One region of the Brevibacillus sp. FSL K6-0770 genome, then DNA from elsewhere that is predicted to be linked to it. Evidence: riboswitches for the same ligand, from Rfam matches in the RefSeq annotation. Region 1 holds a riboswitch; each other region holds the start of a gene.
The links. Region 1 has a riboswitch for cyclic di-AMP ahead of NST23_RS02290 (quaternary amine ABC transporter ATP-binding protein). Riboswitches for the same ligand answer to the same signal wherever they lie in the genome.
Positions count from the first base shown of each region.

Region 1 (5,854 bases):
ATCATCCTGTCCAAAAAAGAATCGCCCGGGTTCGTAGTTATTTTGATCAAGATAGAATCACTCGTGACCCGCGTACCGCCAGTCACGGACGACTGATCACTTCCCGCCCGTTTGATTACAGGTGCAGATTCGCCTGTAATCGCTGATTCATCAATCGAAGCCAGCCCCTCGACAATTTCACCGTCGCCAGGAATGAAGTCACCCGTCTCTACCAGAACAAGATCCCCTCTTCGCAGTTCCTCCGCAGACACCACATGGATGCCCCCGTCTGCCTTCAGCCGTTTCGCCTCAGTATCTCTTTTGGCCCGGCGCAACGTATCTGCCTGCGCTTTTCCCCGCCCTTCTGCCAGTGCTTCGGCAAAATTGGCAAACAGGACGGTAAACAGCAAAACCAAAAATACGCCTGTGTTCCAGCCTATCTGATTCTCTGTTCCGAAATAATGGGGGAAAAGGATCATGAGCAGGATTAGCACAGTTCCCATCTCAACCACAAACAGTACAGGATTCGATTTCATAACCAGCGGGTTTAGCTTGCGTACGCTCTCCAACAAAGCTGTTCCGATTATTTTATTGTGGAATGTCGAATGCTCTTCTACTTGTTTCACGGCCATTCACCTTTCTATCCTATGAAATTCACAATTGTTCTACATGACATAAGGCGTGAACCAAATACAAAAAAATCCCCACGGCAAAAATCGTTACGATTACCACAAAATCATCCCTCCTCAGACGTGTTGACAGCCCAAAGTCGGCTGAGTAATATAAGGCACAATGATAAATAATGGGAGGTATGGCGTTTGGCCATCTCTAACAAAAAAAAGCTGGAAGCTGAAATCAGCGAAACTTTCATCAAATTTCAACGCGACTTGATCGGACGTGGCCCTCAAGAAGCAAAAACCTACATCGTCGGCGACATGGTCCTCGTTCGCTTCAAGGGAGTGCTCACCGTTGAAGAAAAACATCTCTCCAGCCACGATAAAGGCCGTCGCATTGTAAAAGAAATGCGCGAGGTGCTTCGTGAGATGTATAGCGAGGAATCAGAAGAAATCGTAGAAAAGCTGACCGGCTGCAAAGTGCTGTCCAGTCATAGCGACATCAGCACCAAGATGGGGGAGCGAATCGAGGTTTACGTGTTGGACAAGGACCTCGAAAAAATGCTGGGCTGATTCCTCAACTGAATACCTGTGCATCGAAAAGGCGGCTCCGCCTGCTTACTGGCGGAGCCTTTTTCCAATCAACCGCTGAGTTGTTCTGCCAGCCATCGATATCCCTTGTACCCTGGCTTGCTGATGATGACATAATGGGCACCTAACCCTTTGTATAAACTCGCATTTTGCTGCTCCTGTGTCAGAACGAAAATGCGGCAAGTGCCCAACTGCCGAAACAAAGTAATGAAATCACGCCCTTCTGGCCATTCGTCCACAAACAGATAGACAGACTGATAGACTAACAACTCCTCTTGATGAAGATAGCTTTCATCGAAAGAAATGGGCGACAACTTTTCTGTGCAGGAGTGACGCTCTCCCCTGATCAGCGAATAGGCAACAGGACTTTTCCGGAAGAACAGAGAGTCACTGCCTCCTCTGATCGTCTGCACAAAAGACGTGAATGCCTCTCCCACCCCAATGACCAGACAATTTTTCATGCCAGCCCCTCCTCTTCCTGTTTATTTGAGCTCCTCAATCGACTGGATGTTCATATAGCCTGGAACCACCAACCCGATTTTGGTTCCGTCCAGATTGGGGCCAAGGTCTTCCAACTGATCCCCGAACTTTTTGAGGTAGCTCGCATCGGTAGAGGGAAGCCAGGCTGCTACCATCCCGTCCACATCGCCCATGGCTACGCCTGCCCACATCGGTCCAGCCTGGACCTGACTCAATTCCACCTCATATCCGAGCTTTGTCTCCAGCACTTCCTTCACTATGTGCGAACTGGCAATTTCCGAGTCCCATGCCACGTAAGCGATGGTCAGCTTTTCTTTTTGAACCGGAGCAAGCCCCTCTACCCACTTCCCGACCTTGTCTTCGTTGTTTTTCACCCACTCCGCAGCCGCTTCCTCTGGTTTTTTCCCGTCCAAAATATGTACCATCACAGCTTCCATGTCCGCAGGCTTCCATTGGAACGCGTCCAGAAACCGATAGGCGGCAGGGTGATCCTGCTTCAATCCTTTTCGAACGATGGTATGAATCTGTTCAGCTCCGCCAAAGCCGTTTTTCGGGTCCTGCAAATATTTCAGATCCAGTTTTTTGAACATCCAATGCGGCGTCCAACCCGTTATGATAATTGGTTGCTTCTGTTCGTAGGCACGCGTCAGCGCGGCAGTCATCGCCGCATCCGATCCTTCTACGAGCTGCCAGTTGTCCAGGCCGTACAGCTTCATGACTTCCTCAGTCTTCACCATCGAGCCGGCACCAGCGTCAATTCCGATGATTTTATATCCCACTGCTTCCCCAATCGCGTTCTTCGGCACCTGGACGGGATTCGGATTGTGCCCAATCGTCGCCCCTGTCGGTGTAGAGCCTTGCTGAGAGCAGCCTGCCAGCATAATAGCCGCAGCCACCACCCATGTCAGTGCATTTTTTCGCGTGAACTTGTTCATAACGCTTTTCTCTCCTTTTGTTTGGCATGCTGGGAAATGCGGTCCAGAACGATAGCAATAATCACGATCGATAACCCCGCTTCAAAACCTTTGCCGATATCCACCTGGGATACAGCCCGATAAACATCGGCTCCCAATCCTTTTGCTCCGATCATGGCGGCGATAACCACCATCGAAAGCGCAAGCATGATGCACTGGTTGACTCCCGCCATGATGGTCGTCTTCGCCAAAGGCAGTTGCACCTTCATCAACTTTTGCCATCTCGATGAGCCGAAAGCATCCGCTGCTTCTGCAAGCTCCGGCGGAACCTGACGTATGCCGAGATTCGTAAATCGGACGATCGGCGGCAGCGCAAAGATAACGGAAGCAATGACCCCTGGTACTTCGCCCAGTCCAAAAAAGAAAATGGCCGGGATCAAGTAAACGAATGCTGGCATCGTCTGCATCAAATCTAGCAACGGCATGACCAGCTTCGTGAAAGTATCGCTTCGCGCGCAGGCAATACCCGCAGGAATCCCTACAGTGATGGACAACAGGGCAGAAGCAATAACCAAGCCGAGCGTTTCGACCGTTTCATCCCAGTACCCCAGATTGGCAATGAGAAACAGCCCAAGCAATGTGAAAAACATCGAAGATCGCCCGCCAAATACCCAGGCCAGCGCCCCGAACAGCAAAATGAGAATAACAGACGGTATCGCAGCCAAAACCTCGGTAAAGTACGTGACCATTCCCGAAATGATGATCGCGATCGGATCGAACAAAATGCCTTTGTGCTGACCGAGCGCCTCAACGATTCGTTCCACCCACTCACCGATCGGCAACTTAGGCACGGAATCCATGAGGCATCACCTCTGCTCCCTGCTGCGGATTGACCTTGCCGACAAGCCCGCCGAGCACCGCTCCCTTGACAATGACGCCCAACAGACGCCGCTCCTCACCCACGACAGCAATCGGAACGTGCAAATCTGCCATCAGAGGAAACAGGCTGTTCAGACGGGCATCTGGCCCCACGCTGGGGATATCTTTTTTCATCATGGTTTCAAGCGACTCGCCCGTATTGATCGCAAGCGAAACGTCATAGGCGGTAACAAGCCCAAGCAATGTCCGCTTTTTGTCTACGATGTACAGACTGGATACCCCGTTGTCCATCATGAGCTGGAGGGCCACCCTCGCACCTTTGTCAGGAGTAATCGCTTCTGCCCTTTTCATCACGTGTTTTGCCACCAGCACTTTGGACAAGTCTGCATCCTCAACGAATTTTTTCACGAATTCATCCGCAGGATCGGTCATGATTTCTTCGGGACGCCCGACCTGGATGAAGCGACCGTCTTTCATCAGGGCGATCCGGTCACCGAGCCGCAATGCCTCATGCAGATCGTGAGTAATGAACAAAATAGTCTTTTTCATCGTTAGCTGAAGCTCTAGCAGCTCATCCTGCATGTCTTTTCGAATCAGCGGATCAAGGGCACTGAACGCTTCATCCATCAGCAAAATGTCGGGATTGTTGGCGAGCGCCCGGGCCAGGCCGACCCTCTGCCTCATTCCGCCGCTCAATTGATCAGGGAAGGCATTTTCCCACTCGGAAAGCCCGACGAGCGCAAGCGCTTCGCGTGCTTTTTCTTGCCTCAATCCATGCGGTACTTGCTGAATCTCCAAACCGAATTCGATGTTTTCCCGTACCGTTCGCTGTGGGAAGAGCGCGAAATTTTGAAAAACCATGCCGAGCTTTCTCCTGCGTACCTCGCGCAAATGAGCCGGCTTCATACCAATGAGTTCTTCGCCATCGATCTGAACGCTCCCAGTGGTTGGCTCAATCAGGCGGTTGCAAAGTCGGATCAAGGTAGATTTGCCGCTGCCTGACAGCCCCATAATGACGAAAATTTCGCCCTCTGCTACCGAGAAGCTGATCTGGTTCACACCGATCGATTGCCCTGTCTCTTTAAAAATTTGCTCCTTTGTCCATCCTTGCTCCAACAGCTTTAACGCTGCCTGCGGCTGCTTGCCAAACACTTTCGTCAATTGCCTGACTGTCATTTTGGGCATGAGCCTTTCCTCCCTTTCTTGTTTTCCCAAATGAAAAAACCTGCGAAGTTCCGCTTCCAACCGGACGAACCACCTGCAGACGCTGCCGCTTGTGTACGCTCGATTTTTGCAGAACTAACGCAGGCTTACCTAATACCTGGCGCCCCTGTGCAAAAGGCTCCCTGTACGCTGTCTTCCTGATTTCGCTGTTCGTTTTTTGGTTTCATGCACCGGGTTTATGCTGAAATTCATTTGCCGCCCGCCATCCTCGCACATCGACATGCACGCGTATGACAAAAGCCACACATGAAAATCGCCATAAAAAATAGACCTATTTCATCCTTTTTCTCAAGAACAAAGGTCCCAAAGAAAAAGTCTGAAATGGCCTATAAACGCGCCCGAAGAGGACCGCTCCTCTTTTTTCGCATCATTGCCCAGACTTCATCGCTTCATGAACCTTCCCTGCTTTGGCCGACGAGGTTAGCTGACGGGTAGGATGGCAGAGAAGACTTATCTCATCCCTCCTGATTGCTCAGGATTAACCCCAAAAGATTGGTTCCCCCGCTTCCGGGTTGCCCCGGAACTAGGCCGTATGAAATGTTTGAATCAGATTCGGTAATGTGATTTGATTATACGCCTGCTGCCAATTATTGTGAATGCTCGCTTCTGCCTGCTTGCCTCATGCTTGATCGTTCTTTATTTATATCCTGACATTAGCTATCGGTTGCTCACCAATGAAAGCTATTTCGCCTGCTTTCCAGCTTACACGCAAATGCTCACCAGTACAGAATCATCGTAAGCAAACCGCTCGCTAATATCGGTGACCACTTCCCATTCCTCTTCCCCGACGCGAATCGAGTAAATCAGCTCCCGGCCCTGAAACTGGACGTGAGCGACCTTGCCCATGATCCCGTCCGCGCCTTGTTGCCAGGTGGACAGCTTCAACTGGTCCGGGCGAACAGGCAATACTTGCTGATCGAAAAAAGCGGAAAAATCACGCGAAACGGTGATCGGCAACGATGACGCTCCCTGTTTTTCCAGCAAAAAGGTGTTCGCGGCAGCCCAGTTCCCTTTTAAAAAGTTGGCTCTGCCGACAAACTTGGCGACAAACGGCGACTCCGGGGCGTAGTAAATGTCGTGCGGAGTGCCTGCCTGCTCAACTCTGCCGCCCTTCATCACGACAATGCGATCAGCCATGGCCAGTGCCTCGGATTGATCGTGCGTCACATAGAC
Region 1 is NZ_JBBOBQ010000001.1:408,068-413,921, reverse strand. Features, by position in the region: partial or broken gene kdpB (potassium-transporting ATPase subunit KdpB) at 1-611, opposite strand, end outside; gene NST23_RS02310 (DUF2294 domain-containing protein) at 798-1,166, shown strand; gene NST23_RS02305 (hypothetical protein) at 1,235-1,645, opposite strand; gene NST23_RS02300 (glycine betaine ABC transporter substrate-binding protein) at 1,667-2,599, opposite strand; gene NST23_RS02295 (ABC transporter permease) at 2,596-3,438, opposite strand; gene NST23_RS02290 (quaternary amine ABC transporter ATP-binding protein) at 3,422-4,642, opposite strand; cyclic di-AMP (ydaO/yuaA leader) riboswitch at 5,075-5,221, opposite strand; gene NST23_RS02285 (ABC transporter ATP-binding protein) at 5,384-5,854, opposite strand, start outside.

Region 2 (5,854 bases), 570 kb from region 1:
GACACACTCTATTCTACAACCAATCCCCCAGTTCCTGTCCAATCAAGATTGTTCCGGCTGGGCGGACACTGGTTTTTTCTGTTGAAGCGATGCCTTGATGTTTGCCAGTTCTGTATCCAGATCGTCTTTTTCCAACTCAGAAAGCGCGTTCTCCCAAGCGAGGTTTGTCTGGCGCCATTGACCGCTCATTTGCGCTTCGGCTTCCATGCGCAGCACTTTTTCCTCCATGCGAGCAAAGCCGCGGCCTGCGGACTGATTTCCGATTCCCACTACGGCATGATTCACTTGCTTTTGTGTACGAGCTACCTGTGCCCGAGCCATCAGCGTGAATTTTTTCGCACGCATTTTATAGAACTCTTCCTTCAGCTCAGCCAGCTTCTCGCGCATTTGCGTAGCTGCCTCGGATGCTGCCAAGTACAGTGTCTCATACTCTGCTGCACGCGCTTCGTATTGCTTTTTGTCTGCAAGTGCACGGCGAGCAAGTTCATCTTCCCCTTCTGTCAGAGCGAGCTTCACTTGACGATCGCGTTTGTCGATCAGTGTGTTCGCTTCATCCAGTTGTTGGCGGAATTTCTTTTCCAGTGCTACCTGACGGGCGACAGCCACTTCGACTTGTCCGATTTCCACTTCCATATCTCGCATGTATTGATTCAGCATGACTACCGGATCTTCCATCGAATCCAAAGCGTCATTCACCGAAGCTACTGTCAGGTCACGCAAACGTTTAAAAATACTCATGTTTATTTCCTCCTCATCATATCACATCGTGTCATTTCATCCAAAAGCTCTCGCGACTTGAGCAACTCTATGGCTGGCGACGGGTCACATCTTTTTCCCAGGCGTCCAGCGCGTCTTCTTTCAATACTTTTTGGGCCCACTGACGCTCCCAGGCAGGTGGCGCTTCTTTGGGGACATGGCTGGGGCGCAGTAAGCGATACCCCAGATAAATCACACCAATGGCCAGTAAGCCGTGGAACAGCAGATGGAGCTTGCCAATCAGCATCAGGAACCCGAAGAGGAAGATCACGATTCCCCAGAAACGCGAACCGGATTGTCCCATAATCTTTCGAGCGCCGTACAGCATGATGACCCCCGGAATCAAAATCCCGATCAGGTCACCGAAGTCGATTCCGATTTGATCCAGCAGAACCAACCCGCCGATTAGCAAGAGAACCAGCCCGAGCAAAACCTTTCCAGACCGTTCACTCATTGCTCGCTTACCTCCTATTCTCTTGTGCATGTGGTGCTTGCTAACTTATGCCCTTATTGTAGCCCCCCGGATAGGCTTTCCATAACGGGCGTGCGGTTGGTTTTTCCCTCCGTCCTTGGACGGAGAGCACTTCCTGCCATAATCGGACGAGCCTGTTTTCGCCCCATTCCAACCGCTCTTGCAATGTCGAAACAAAACGTTACACCTTTAGACAGGATTTTGTGACAAAAATATGAACAAGCAGTCAAAAAAAAGGAAAAATCGGACAAGCAGCGAATCTTCGTAGAGTGCGTGTAAAAAAACATCGAAAAATAGCCGAATTCCGCATGTCGGAAACGGGGGAACCAGTTTTTTGGGGTGAATAGTTGCGTTAGGCAACTTAGGGCGTCCTTTCGACCGAACCCTTCAGCTAACTTCGTAGGCTCACGAAAGGAGCAGTTTCTTTTGCGCAAGGTGGTACTATCTTTATTTATGGCTGGATTGCTTGCTATGGGAGCGGGCGCTGCACATGCGGCGGAGAACACGACACTCGAAGAGGTTGTCGATGATCTGTACGGCGTTCCTTACAAATCTTCAGGCACATCCAAAAAAGGCTTCGACTGCTCCGGTTTCACACGCTACGTATTTGACGCGTTAGGTGTAGACCTGCCGCACAATTCTGCCTCTCAATATGAGTACGGTACAGAAGTTGCACGGAAAGACTTGCAACCAGGAGATCTTGTGTTCTTTAATACAAACGGACGAAGCATCTCTCACGTGGGCATCTACATCGGGGACGGCACATTCGTGCATTCGGAATCCGGCCGCGGAGTCGTCAACACCAAGTTGAACGACCCGTACTACTGGAGCAAGCGTTTTGTTGGTGCCAAGCGCATCAGCTCGCCTGTTCTGGAAGCAAAGGCGGACACTCCGAAAAAGGAAAACGCGGTGCAAGCTGCATCGTTGCCGGAAAATCAACCAAAAAAGAAGTAGTTCGGCAAAAACATAAGAGCCAGGGACAATCGTCTCTGGCTTTTTCTGACGAAATTTAGTACCAGGTCTAAATAGGTGCCCTTACTTATAAGGAAATAAGCATGAATGAAGGGATACTTGTTCCTATTCTGTGAAAGCATGTTATGATAGACAAGGCTGATTCTTTTTTGCCATGACACTTGTTCACTTATTAATAGAAGTAACTGGGGGTAATTCCGGTGAAAGATCACATTTTAATCGTTGACGACAATCAGGAGATTATTGAACTGCTTGAAGATATTTTGGAAAACGAAGGCTTTCAGGTCTCCTCTGCGGAAAATGGCGAGGATGCACTTGCCCTGCTCAGCCAGGGAGAGCGGCCTAATCTCATTCTGCTCGATATCATGATGCCTAACATGAGCGGCTACGAGCTTTGCTCGCAAATCCGTCGGGAATGGGACTTGCCTATTTTGTTTCTCAGCGCCAAAAGCAAGGCCGTAGACAAAGTAGTCGGTTTTGAAATCGGGGCCGATGATTACATTACGAAGCCGTTTGACACGGAAGAACTGCTCGCCCGCATACGCGCCCATCTGCGCCGCTACGAGCGCATCCGCAAGCATACCGAGGAGCAGCCGGAAAAAGACGCCTCCGGTTCCCCGATCACGGTCTTGAAGTTCAAGGATTTGGAAATCCATAAAGAAACGTATTCCGTCTACGTCAACAACCAAAAGATCGAGTTGTCCACGAAAGAGTTTCAACTGCTGACTTTTCTCGCTGAAAATGCGGGTATCGTCTTCACGCGGGAACAAATTTACGACCGCGTCTGGGGCTATGGCTACGGCTCGCTCAATACGGTGACGGTACACATCAAAAACTTGCGCGAGAAGCTGGAAACAGAGCGGCAATTCATCAAAACTCAGTGGGGGACGGGCTACGTATTCATCGGGGAGAAGCTTTAGATGAGCCTCCGCAAAAAACTGTTTCTTTCTTTTATCGCCTTGATTACGCTCAACATCTTGCTGTTCAAGTTCGTTTTTCAGGACATCATCATCGACCAGTTGAAAAACGACCGTCACAACCAGTACCAGGCAGAAAAGGATGCGGCAGAAAAGGTCCGGGTCAACCAACTGCTGCGCTCCAGCAACTTCAAGGACCCGATCGAGCGCCAGGAGCTGGAGAAGCAGTTGCCAGAAGACGTCATGTACCGGATGGTCGTGAAGGACGCGAGCGGCAACACGATTTACCACAGGCCGTCAAAAGCCTACTCCTTGAAGCTGTCCCTCCCTTCCACCACGAAAAGCGACCTGAAAGTCGTGGCAGAATACCATTTTCAGCAAGAGCCTCCCCGTGAAGGCGAGATTGTCATCTATTTCTACACGGACGATTACGACATTATGGGCACAACCGGAGTCTCGATGATGCTCTGGTTTATTTACGGAAGCCTCGTGCTGGTCGGCTTGCTGTTGCTCACTCTGTTCGTCCGCTGGATTTTGCGTCCGGTTAGCGAACTGGCCCGTGTCACGCAGGAAATTCGCGAAGGCAAGCGGCTGGTGACGTTTACGTATCGCTCCCATGACGAGTTCGGACAGCTGTTTCGCTACTTTGGCGACATGGTCGATGAGCTGCGTTTTTCCGAAGAACGGCAATCGGAGATGATCGCTTCGATCGCCCACGATTTCCGCACGCCGCTGACTACGATCAAAGGGTACGCCTCCTATATCGGCTCTGGCCGCGTCACGGATTTGATGCGCATCCAGAAGCAAATGGGCAAGATCGAAGTCAAGACGAGCGATCTGGAAAAGCTGCTGGACGAGCTGCAAGACTTTACCGTGCAAAGCACAGAGGTGCGGCTCAACATTAGCCGCATTCACGTAAAAGGCTTTTTGAAGGGAATTATCGAGGACTACCTGGCGCGGGTGAAAGAAGCCGGATTGACTTTTCACTGGAAACTGCGCGTCTCCAATGAGCTGCACATCGAGGCCGATGAAACCAAGCTGCGCCGCGTCATGGAAAACTTGATCAACAATGCGATTCACTACAACAAACCGAATGGCTCGATTTTGATTACATGCGATCAGCGAGAAGGTCACGTGCTGTTCTCCGTGATCGACAAAGGGGAAGGAATTGCTGCCGAAGATTTGCCGAAAGTCTTCAACAAGTTTTACCGCGCGGAGAAATCCCGCAACCGCAACAACGGCGGCACAGGGCTCGGACTGACGATCTGCCAGAGCATCGTGCGCCGCCATGGCGGAGAACTCACGGTAAACAGCGAACAGGGAATAGGAAGCAGCTTCTCCTTCACCATTCCCTTTTTCCACGGATAGTTTATTTAGATTTATTGTCAGTTAATTTATTCTTTATATTTCTCTGTTAAAGTAATTCTTGTAAGCATGTTGCTTTCAGTGATAAATAACCCCCAGTTCGGTATCTGACACATCACGGCGAAACCGTAGTGAAAAGATGCCTCTTTTTTTTTGCCCTAATCCCGTTTTTCCAGGCGCATGGGCAGTCCGTTTTTCGGACGCAGCGTAACCAGCGGCTCTGGCTCCACTACCTGTCCAGGCTCCGCAAGCCGCAAGCGATATCGCTGCGCAATCGTCGCAAGCAACAATGCCGCTTCCATCAGGGCGAAGTTGTTTCCGATACAAACCCTTGGCCCGCCCCCAAACGGAAAGTAGGCATACGCAGGGTTGCGTTTCAGCAAGTCGCTGGCGAACCGCTCCGGGATAAACTCATCCGGCTTGTCGTAATACCGTTCCAGACGGTGCATGACAAACTGGCTCATCATCAGCGTCTCCCCCGGCTGATAGGTGTGTTCCCCGATCTTCACTTCTTCGACAACTTCCCGATTGATCGTCCAGGCGGCTGGATACAGTCTCAATGTTTCCGAAACGATAAGGCTCGTATAGGTCAGTTTGGGCAAATCCTCCACCGTAGGCAGTCTGCCTTCCAGCACGGTTGCCAGTTCTTCATGCAGCTTCTGCTCGACGTGCGGATGCGTAGCGAGCAAATAAAACACCCACGACATCGTGTTGGCAGTCGTCTCGTGACCTGCCACGAAAATCGTCATGACCTCGTCTCTTACTTGCTCGTCCGTCATGCCTTGACCGTCGTCCTCGTCCCTCGCAGCGAGCAGCATTCCCAACAAATCGTCTTGCTGAGCTTCCGGATTTTTTCGCCTTGATTCGATCAAAGAATAGATCGCTTCGTCAAGCGTCTCATTCGATTCCAAAAATTGTCGATTGCTTCTTGTCGGAACCGACAGCGGAATGTCGATAAAGGAAGCGGCTTTATTCGCCACATATTTCAGTCCGACGTCGATAGCATGGCCAATTTTGTCAGCGCCCTCCTTGATGCTTTTGCCAAACATCGTCTCCGTAATGATCGCCAACGTTACTTTCATCATGTCGTTGTGAATGTCGCGGACTTCTCCCATCTTCCAATCGTCCATCAGCTCGACCGCATGTCTCACCATCACCTGACCGTATCCGGCGATGCGCTCCCGATGAAAAGCCGGCTGCATCAGGCGCCTTTGCCGCAAATGCTTTTTGCCTTCACTGGTCAAAATCCCGTCGCCCACTACGGCTTTGGCGATCTGCAAGCCTTTGCCCTTCTTGAAGTGATCTTGCTTGGTAACGAGCACTTCTTTGATCTGATCGGGATTGGTCAGCAAGTAAACATGGCGCTTCGGAC
Region 2 is NZ_JBBOBQ010000001.1:977,286-983,139, reverse strand. Features, by position in the region: gene NST23_RS05005 (PspA/IM30 family protein) at 43-738, opposite strand; gene NST23_RS05000 (LiaF transmembrane domain-containing protein) at 806-1,210, opposite strand; cyclic di-AMP (ydaO/yuaA leader) riboswitch at 1,514-1,650, shown strand; gene NST23_RS04995 (C40 family peptidase) at 1,655-2,182, shown strand; gene NST23_RS04990 (response regulator transcription factor) at 2,401-3,120, shown strand; gene NST23_RS04985 (sensor histidine kinase) at 3,121-4,485, shown strand; gene NST23_RS04980 (cytochrome P450) at 4,641-5,854, opposite strand, start outside.
Region 2: it holds a riboswitch for cyclic di-AMP, as region 1 does, so the genes downstream of both, NST23_RS04995 (C40 family peptidase) here and NST23_RS02290 (quaternary amine ABC transporter ATP-binding protein) in region 1, are expected to answer to the same signal.

Region 3 (5,854 bases), 2.6 Mb from region 1:
ACGCCTCGACGTACCTGCGATGCTTTTGCACGCATCGGTCTATCCAAGGCGGGATCGCCGCTGGAGCCGCAAGCTGATGCATGGCTGCCAAATCCTGCCCCGCCAAAAATCCTGTCTGCTGCTGTTCGCTTTCCGTGTAAAAAGGCAAGCGATCTCTGGCATCCTCGCCCTCGATGTAACTCACGAGCATGTAGCAAATCCCCAGCTCTTTTCGCACGCCAAAAGCAAGCGGCTTGGAAGCCCGGATCGGATACGACGCAAGCGACTGCAAGACAGCAAATTCCTGCGCTTTTTGCTCAGCCTGCTGCTCGCTTGCGACTCGGAGCACCACAGTACGCCCTTCTGGCAAATCGACACGGTATTTTTTGTCTGCGGAATGTCCTTTTTTGATTTCGTTCACGCTCACAGCCTGTTGCAGCAGCGGAACGGCCTTTTGCAGCGATTCCAACCATTCTTCCATCTTGTTCCCTCCCCGTTCTTGCTTGAAAGACAGCATTCTCGATTATACGGGAGAACAAGCGTGTATGGGTAGAGAAAAAAGACGCCGGGATGCATCTCCCAACGCCTTGTCTTTTCGTTATCGTTATCGGGCTGTCCAACCGCCGTCAATGACCAATTCTGTACCTGTTACGAAGCTGGATTCATCAGAAGCGAGATACAGGACACCATAAGCGATATCTTCCGGTTTGCCCAATCGCGGCAACGGCGTTCCCCTTTCAAACATTTGTCCAGCCCCGTGATCGAGCGTTTCCTGGATCATCGGCGTCACGATAATTCCCGGGTGAACGGAATTGACGCGGATGTTGTCTGGAGCCAGCTCGACAGCAGACGCTTTGGCAAGCGAGCGAAGCGCCCCTTTTGCCGCCGTATACGCATTCGTGTAGTTCAGGGCAACCAAGCCAGCGATGGACGAGATGTGAATGACCGAGCCGCCGCCCGCTTTCTTCATTTCCGGCACCGCGTATTTCATCCCGAGCATGCAGCCTGTCAAGTTGATGCTCATCACTTTGTTCCACTGCTCCACGTCGAACTGTTCCAGCTTTTGATCCGTACTGACGCCAGCGTTGTTGACCAGTACGTCTACTTTGCCAAAAGTGGCGACTGCTTTTTCCACGACCTGTGGCTCGAACACGACATGCCGTACACACCGAAATTCATGGCGACGAATTTGCTCGTCATGGCTACCAAAGGAGCGTATGTAAACAATCCGTTTCTGTAATTCGTTCCCGCAGACACAAAAAAGAAACTGCCCACTCAGGACAGTTTCTTTTATAAAGGAGGTTTACAGTTTTGTTACGTTCTCAGCTTGTGGGCCACGGTTGCCAGTTACGATGTTGAACTGAACGCGTTGACCTTCTTCCAAAGTTTTGAAGCCGTCACCTTGGATTGCGCTGTAGTGTACGAAAACGTCGTCTCCGCCTTCTACTTGAATAAAGCCATAACCTTTTTCTGCGTTAAACCATTTAACTGTTCCGTTCGATTGCATGTAAAAAAACCTCCAAAAGTCAATTTGAATATGCAGTCATATTTACCGAGGCAAATAAAGCTCACATATCATGAAGAAATACTCCAACATCTGATTGCAATACGCCTTCATGATATGTGAATTTATTCTACTTCGACAATATGAAAGTGTCATAGGACGGAACTGCCATGTTAAAACCAAAACTTTTTGAAAACCTAAAACGACGAAAGCCCTTCCTCTCTCCCATCCTTGCGGCTCCGATGACCGCGCCAGTGTGAATCGGGAATCCAAAAACGTTATCCATCAGCATCATTATGCACCTCGATGAATTAGGCTTAATTATTCAAGTAATACTATCATTCTATCATACAAATACGCTATAATCAACTATTTAGATGCTACACGGCCCGTTTCTCACCTGATACACTAAGGTTCTGGAGGGATGATTCATGTCAAAAGAAGTGTATACAAAGCAAGAAATCAAGCAACTTTTGGAAAAGGGTACCCCGATTTTGTTCCTTGATGTTCGCGACGAAGCCAAATTTCAGACAGGCAGTGTGGAAAGCAAATTCGCTGACACGCGAAATGTTCCATACGTGCACATGCTTGCGCAGGGCGACAAACTATTAGATGAAGAAACAGAACGGGCCGTCAAAGAAAGACAGATCATCACTGTATGCACAACGGGAAATAAAGCCCAAAAAGCGGCAGCTTTGCTGCGCGAGCACGGATATGAGGCAAAAGCGCTGCTCGGCGGATTGACAGCGTGGAAGGACGACGAAGACGAAGCGAAATAAACGCACTAGCACCAACGTTTCCAGCAGATTGGCAGATATTACTCCTTTATTTCGGGCGGGATGGTCTGATATTCTGGGTCATGCCAAACCAATACGCCGAAACTTCCTCACGAATGGAAGTGCGGGGGATCTTTTACGCGGGTCAACAAAATCCGCTATGGGGTGAATCGCTCGAAGGAGCGTAGGGTTGTTTCCTCAACCCGAATCCGACAACTAACCTCGTAGGCCAAAAAAAGGAGACGATGTGAATATGAAACGTTTTGGAGCTACTGCCATCGCCATGACTCTGGGATTGGGCTTGGCCTTGACCGGATTTACTACTTCTGCTTCTGCTGCAACTTCCGCAAACTGCCCGTTGAAAAACGGTAACAGTACACCATATCAATTTTCCTATCAATGGATTCCATATGCGGGACAATTGCCTTTTGCATCCAATGCCCAGCAAAATCAGGTTGTTGTTCCACCAGTAAAGCAAGTACCTGTTCAGCAGCAGCCAGTGCAAAAGCCCGTACAAAAACCAGCGCAAACAGCACCGCAAGCACCTGCACAACCAGTTGCAACTACACCTGCGGCTCCAACCGGACAAGCTGACCAGGCTAAAACAGGAGATTTCGCCAAGCAAGTCGCTGATCTCGTCAATCAGGAACGCGCCAAAGCAGGACTGGCTCCCGTGACGATGGACGCTTCTTTGTCCAAAGTGGCACTTGCAAAAGCAGCGGACATGTCGAACAACAACTACTTCGACCATACAAGCCCTACGTACGGTTCGCCATTTGACATGATGAAGCAGTTTGGCATCTCTTATATGACTGCGGGCGAGAACATCGCCATGGGTCAACGCAGCCCTGAAGAAGTCATGACGCAATGGATGAACAGTGATGGCCACCGCAAAAACATTATGAACCCGGCCTTTACCAAAATCGGTGTCGGATACACGAACGGCTACTGGGTTCAAGAATTTATCGGATAAAACAATCGTTTCACACGAAAGCCGGGTTTCTCTTCGCACAAAGAGACCCGGCTTTTCTCGTGTGGAGCTAGCCTTGCTCCGTATTTGCCGCGTTTTTCGCTTCGGGGGTGCAGCCGCAACCTTTCTGCTCGTCAAACAGAGCGACATCCTTTTGGTTCATCTTCTGTTTGGTCGGATAGGCAGAAACTTGTTGCAGTTCGGCATTGACATCAGATGATTGCTTCATCGTATGGCCCCCTCGCCGCTATTTGGATAGTTTGTGGTACATCGGTAGTATGCGCGTGAAAGCAGCAAATACATGCCTGCCGATCGCTGGAAAAGAGACGAAGCTTGCTCAGAGCTGTTGCCGTTTAGGAACTGCGCTTTTACTTGCTGAGAATATGCTCCAGGTCTTTCAGCGCTGCGGCTGCCGCTGCTACAGGGTCTGACTTCCCGCCGACCACCATCACCTCTCCCATCACATCGGTTTCTACCCGAATCGCCTTCGTAGTGCCTTTTACACGGGAAAAAGGGTGACTCGCTTCAACCGCTTTCAATTCTACAGCCGCTTGAATCCCGTCCGCAGTCGGCCTGATCGTCCCGACCAGCTTGGGCACAAGCCCGCTTTGTTTCCACTCCGCTATTTGTTCTGGTGTCACCTCGCGCACGCTGGCCCGCGGAATATCGGACAGCTTGATTGGAGCAGCGAACGCAGCATTGGCCAAAATCGTCAGCTTGGATGCGGTGTCAAAGCCTTCGATGTCATATGTCGGGTCAGGCTCTGCGATTCCCATCGCTTGCGCCCGCCGGATCGCCTCTTCGCTGCTGATCCCTTCTTCCATCATGCTCGTCAGCACAAAATTGGTCGTTCCGGTAAAAATGCCTTCTACGTGCCTGATTTCACAGCCAGCCAAATTGTAGGTGAACAGGTCGATGGTCGGCAAAGCCGCCGCAGTCGCCCCGCTGATTTTCAACTGGACGCCTTGCTCTTTTGCCAAAGCGGACAAGCCGCTGTAATCGACGACGAGCGCACCTTTTGACACGGCAATGGCGTGCATTCCTTTTGTAAGCGCCTGGCGGATAAAGCCAAGGCTCGCTCCTCCCGTTTGGACATCGGACGGCCCGGCTTCGATCAAGATGTCCGCTTCTGTTTTCGCCAACCATGCTTCGGCGTTCCATGCCGAAGCAGCCGCTTTCTTTTCTTGCGCAAATGCGTTCAAGCCCTCTTCCGCAAGTCCATGCGGATCGTATAAGCCGCCAATTGAGCGGGCGACGCCGACAAGCCTGACGTCAGCCTGGTACAACTGGCGGTAACGGTCCTTACGTTCTTGCAGCAGTCGCGCGATTTGCTTGCCTACGGTTCCGAACCCTGTTAATACGATGTTCCAACGCTTCATTTGTCATTCTCCTTGTTGTCGCAAAACATCAAGCGCTTGTCATGCTTGTCGGTAGACGTCTCTTCTGTATGCCAGGATCGCGTTGGCGTCTTTTGGCCTGAGCTGTTTGCCCGTTTTCGCAGAGTACAGTGCTTCTACATGATCGATGAACAAAATTCCTTCCAGATGATCCAGCTCATGCTGAAGACAACGCGCGAAAAAATCTTCTGCCTCAAAGACGTGCTTCCCGCCGCTGCGCGTCTCTGTCCGCACTTTTACAGAGCGTGCCCGACTCACGATCCCGATCACCCCCGGAATCGACAGGCAAGCTTCTGGACCTATCTGAACGCCGCTCACGTCCACAATCTCCGGGTTGATCAGCTCGACAAGGCCGCTGCCGCAATCCAGCACAACCAGCCGCTGCAAAACGCCGATTTGCACAGCCGACAATCCGGCCCGTCCTTTTTTGGCGTACAGCGTATGCTTCATGTCTTGCAAAGTCGTTTCTGTCTGGGGAGTCATGGATGTCACTTTTCTCGACCTGTCGCGCAAAATCGGATTCCCTAATAGAACGATACTCCGTTCTGCCATCGGTACAATCCCTCCTGCCCCTCTATGTGTTTACAACGTAGCAAACGTTTTCACCCATTGTCAAAAGAATCCGTTCAAAAATCTGAAAAATCCCTGCCTGCTAGATGACAAATGCATGTAGATGCGCTATCTTTATTGTTGATGATAAACAGATGTTCCAAAGGAAGAGGGAGGCTACCATGCATTCACTGGCATCACAGCTGAATGAGACGATTCAGCGGGAAAATCCACACGTTTTTGAGATGATGTCCAACATCGGCAAGCTGATTTACTTTCCAAAAGAAGGAATTCTGAGCCAATCGGCTGAAGCGAAAGCAAAAGCGAAAAAATACAATGCAACAATCGGGATCGCCCTGGAAAACGGCCAACCGATGCACCTGAAAGTGATTCAAGACAATCTGTCGGCCTATGCGCCAAAAGATTTGTACGAGTACGCTCCTCCCGCCGGAAAGCCTGAGCTGCGTGCAGCATGGCGGCAAAAAATGATGGAGGAACAGCCTTCGCTGGCGAACCTGACGTTCAGCAATCCGATTGTCACCAACGCTTTGACCCACGGCCTGAGCGTGGTTGCAGACCTGTTTGCGGACAACGGCGACAGCGTCATCATCCCGGACAAAAACTGGGAAAACTACGAGCTGACTTTCTCCATCCGTCGCGGTGCTGAAATGGTCTACTA
Region 3 is NZ_JBBOBQ010000001.1:2,962,833-2,968,686, reverse strand. Features, by position in the region: gene NST23_RS14215 (phosphotransferase family protein) at 1-460, opposite strand, end outside; gene NST23_RS14210 (SDR family oxidoreductase) at 584-1,132, opposite strand; gene NST23_RS14205 (cold-shock protein) at 1,283-1,486, opposite strand; gene NST23_RS14200 (rhodanese-like domain-containing protein) at 1,915-2,262, shown strand; cyclic di-AMP (ydaO/yuaA leader) riboswitch at 2,347-2,505, shown strand; gene NST23_RS14195 (CAP domain-containing protein) at 2,513-3,232, shown strand; gene NST23_RS14190 (hypothetical protein) at 3,300-3,458, opposite strand; gene NST23_RS14185 (homoserine dehydrogenase) at 3,598-4,608, opposite strand; gene def (peptide deformylase) at 4,648-5,178, opposite strand; gene NST23_RS14175 (aminotransferase class I/II-fold pyridoxal phosphate-dependent enzyme) at 5,358-5,854, shown strand, end outside.
Region 3: it holds a riboswitch for cyclic di-AMP, as region 1 does, so the genes downstream of both, NST23_RS14195 (CAP domain-containing protein) here and NST23_RS02290 (quaternary amine ABC transporter ATP-binding protein) in region 1, are expected to answer to the same signal.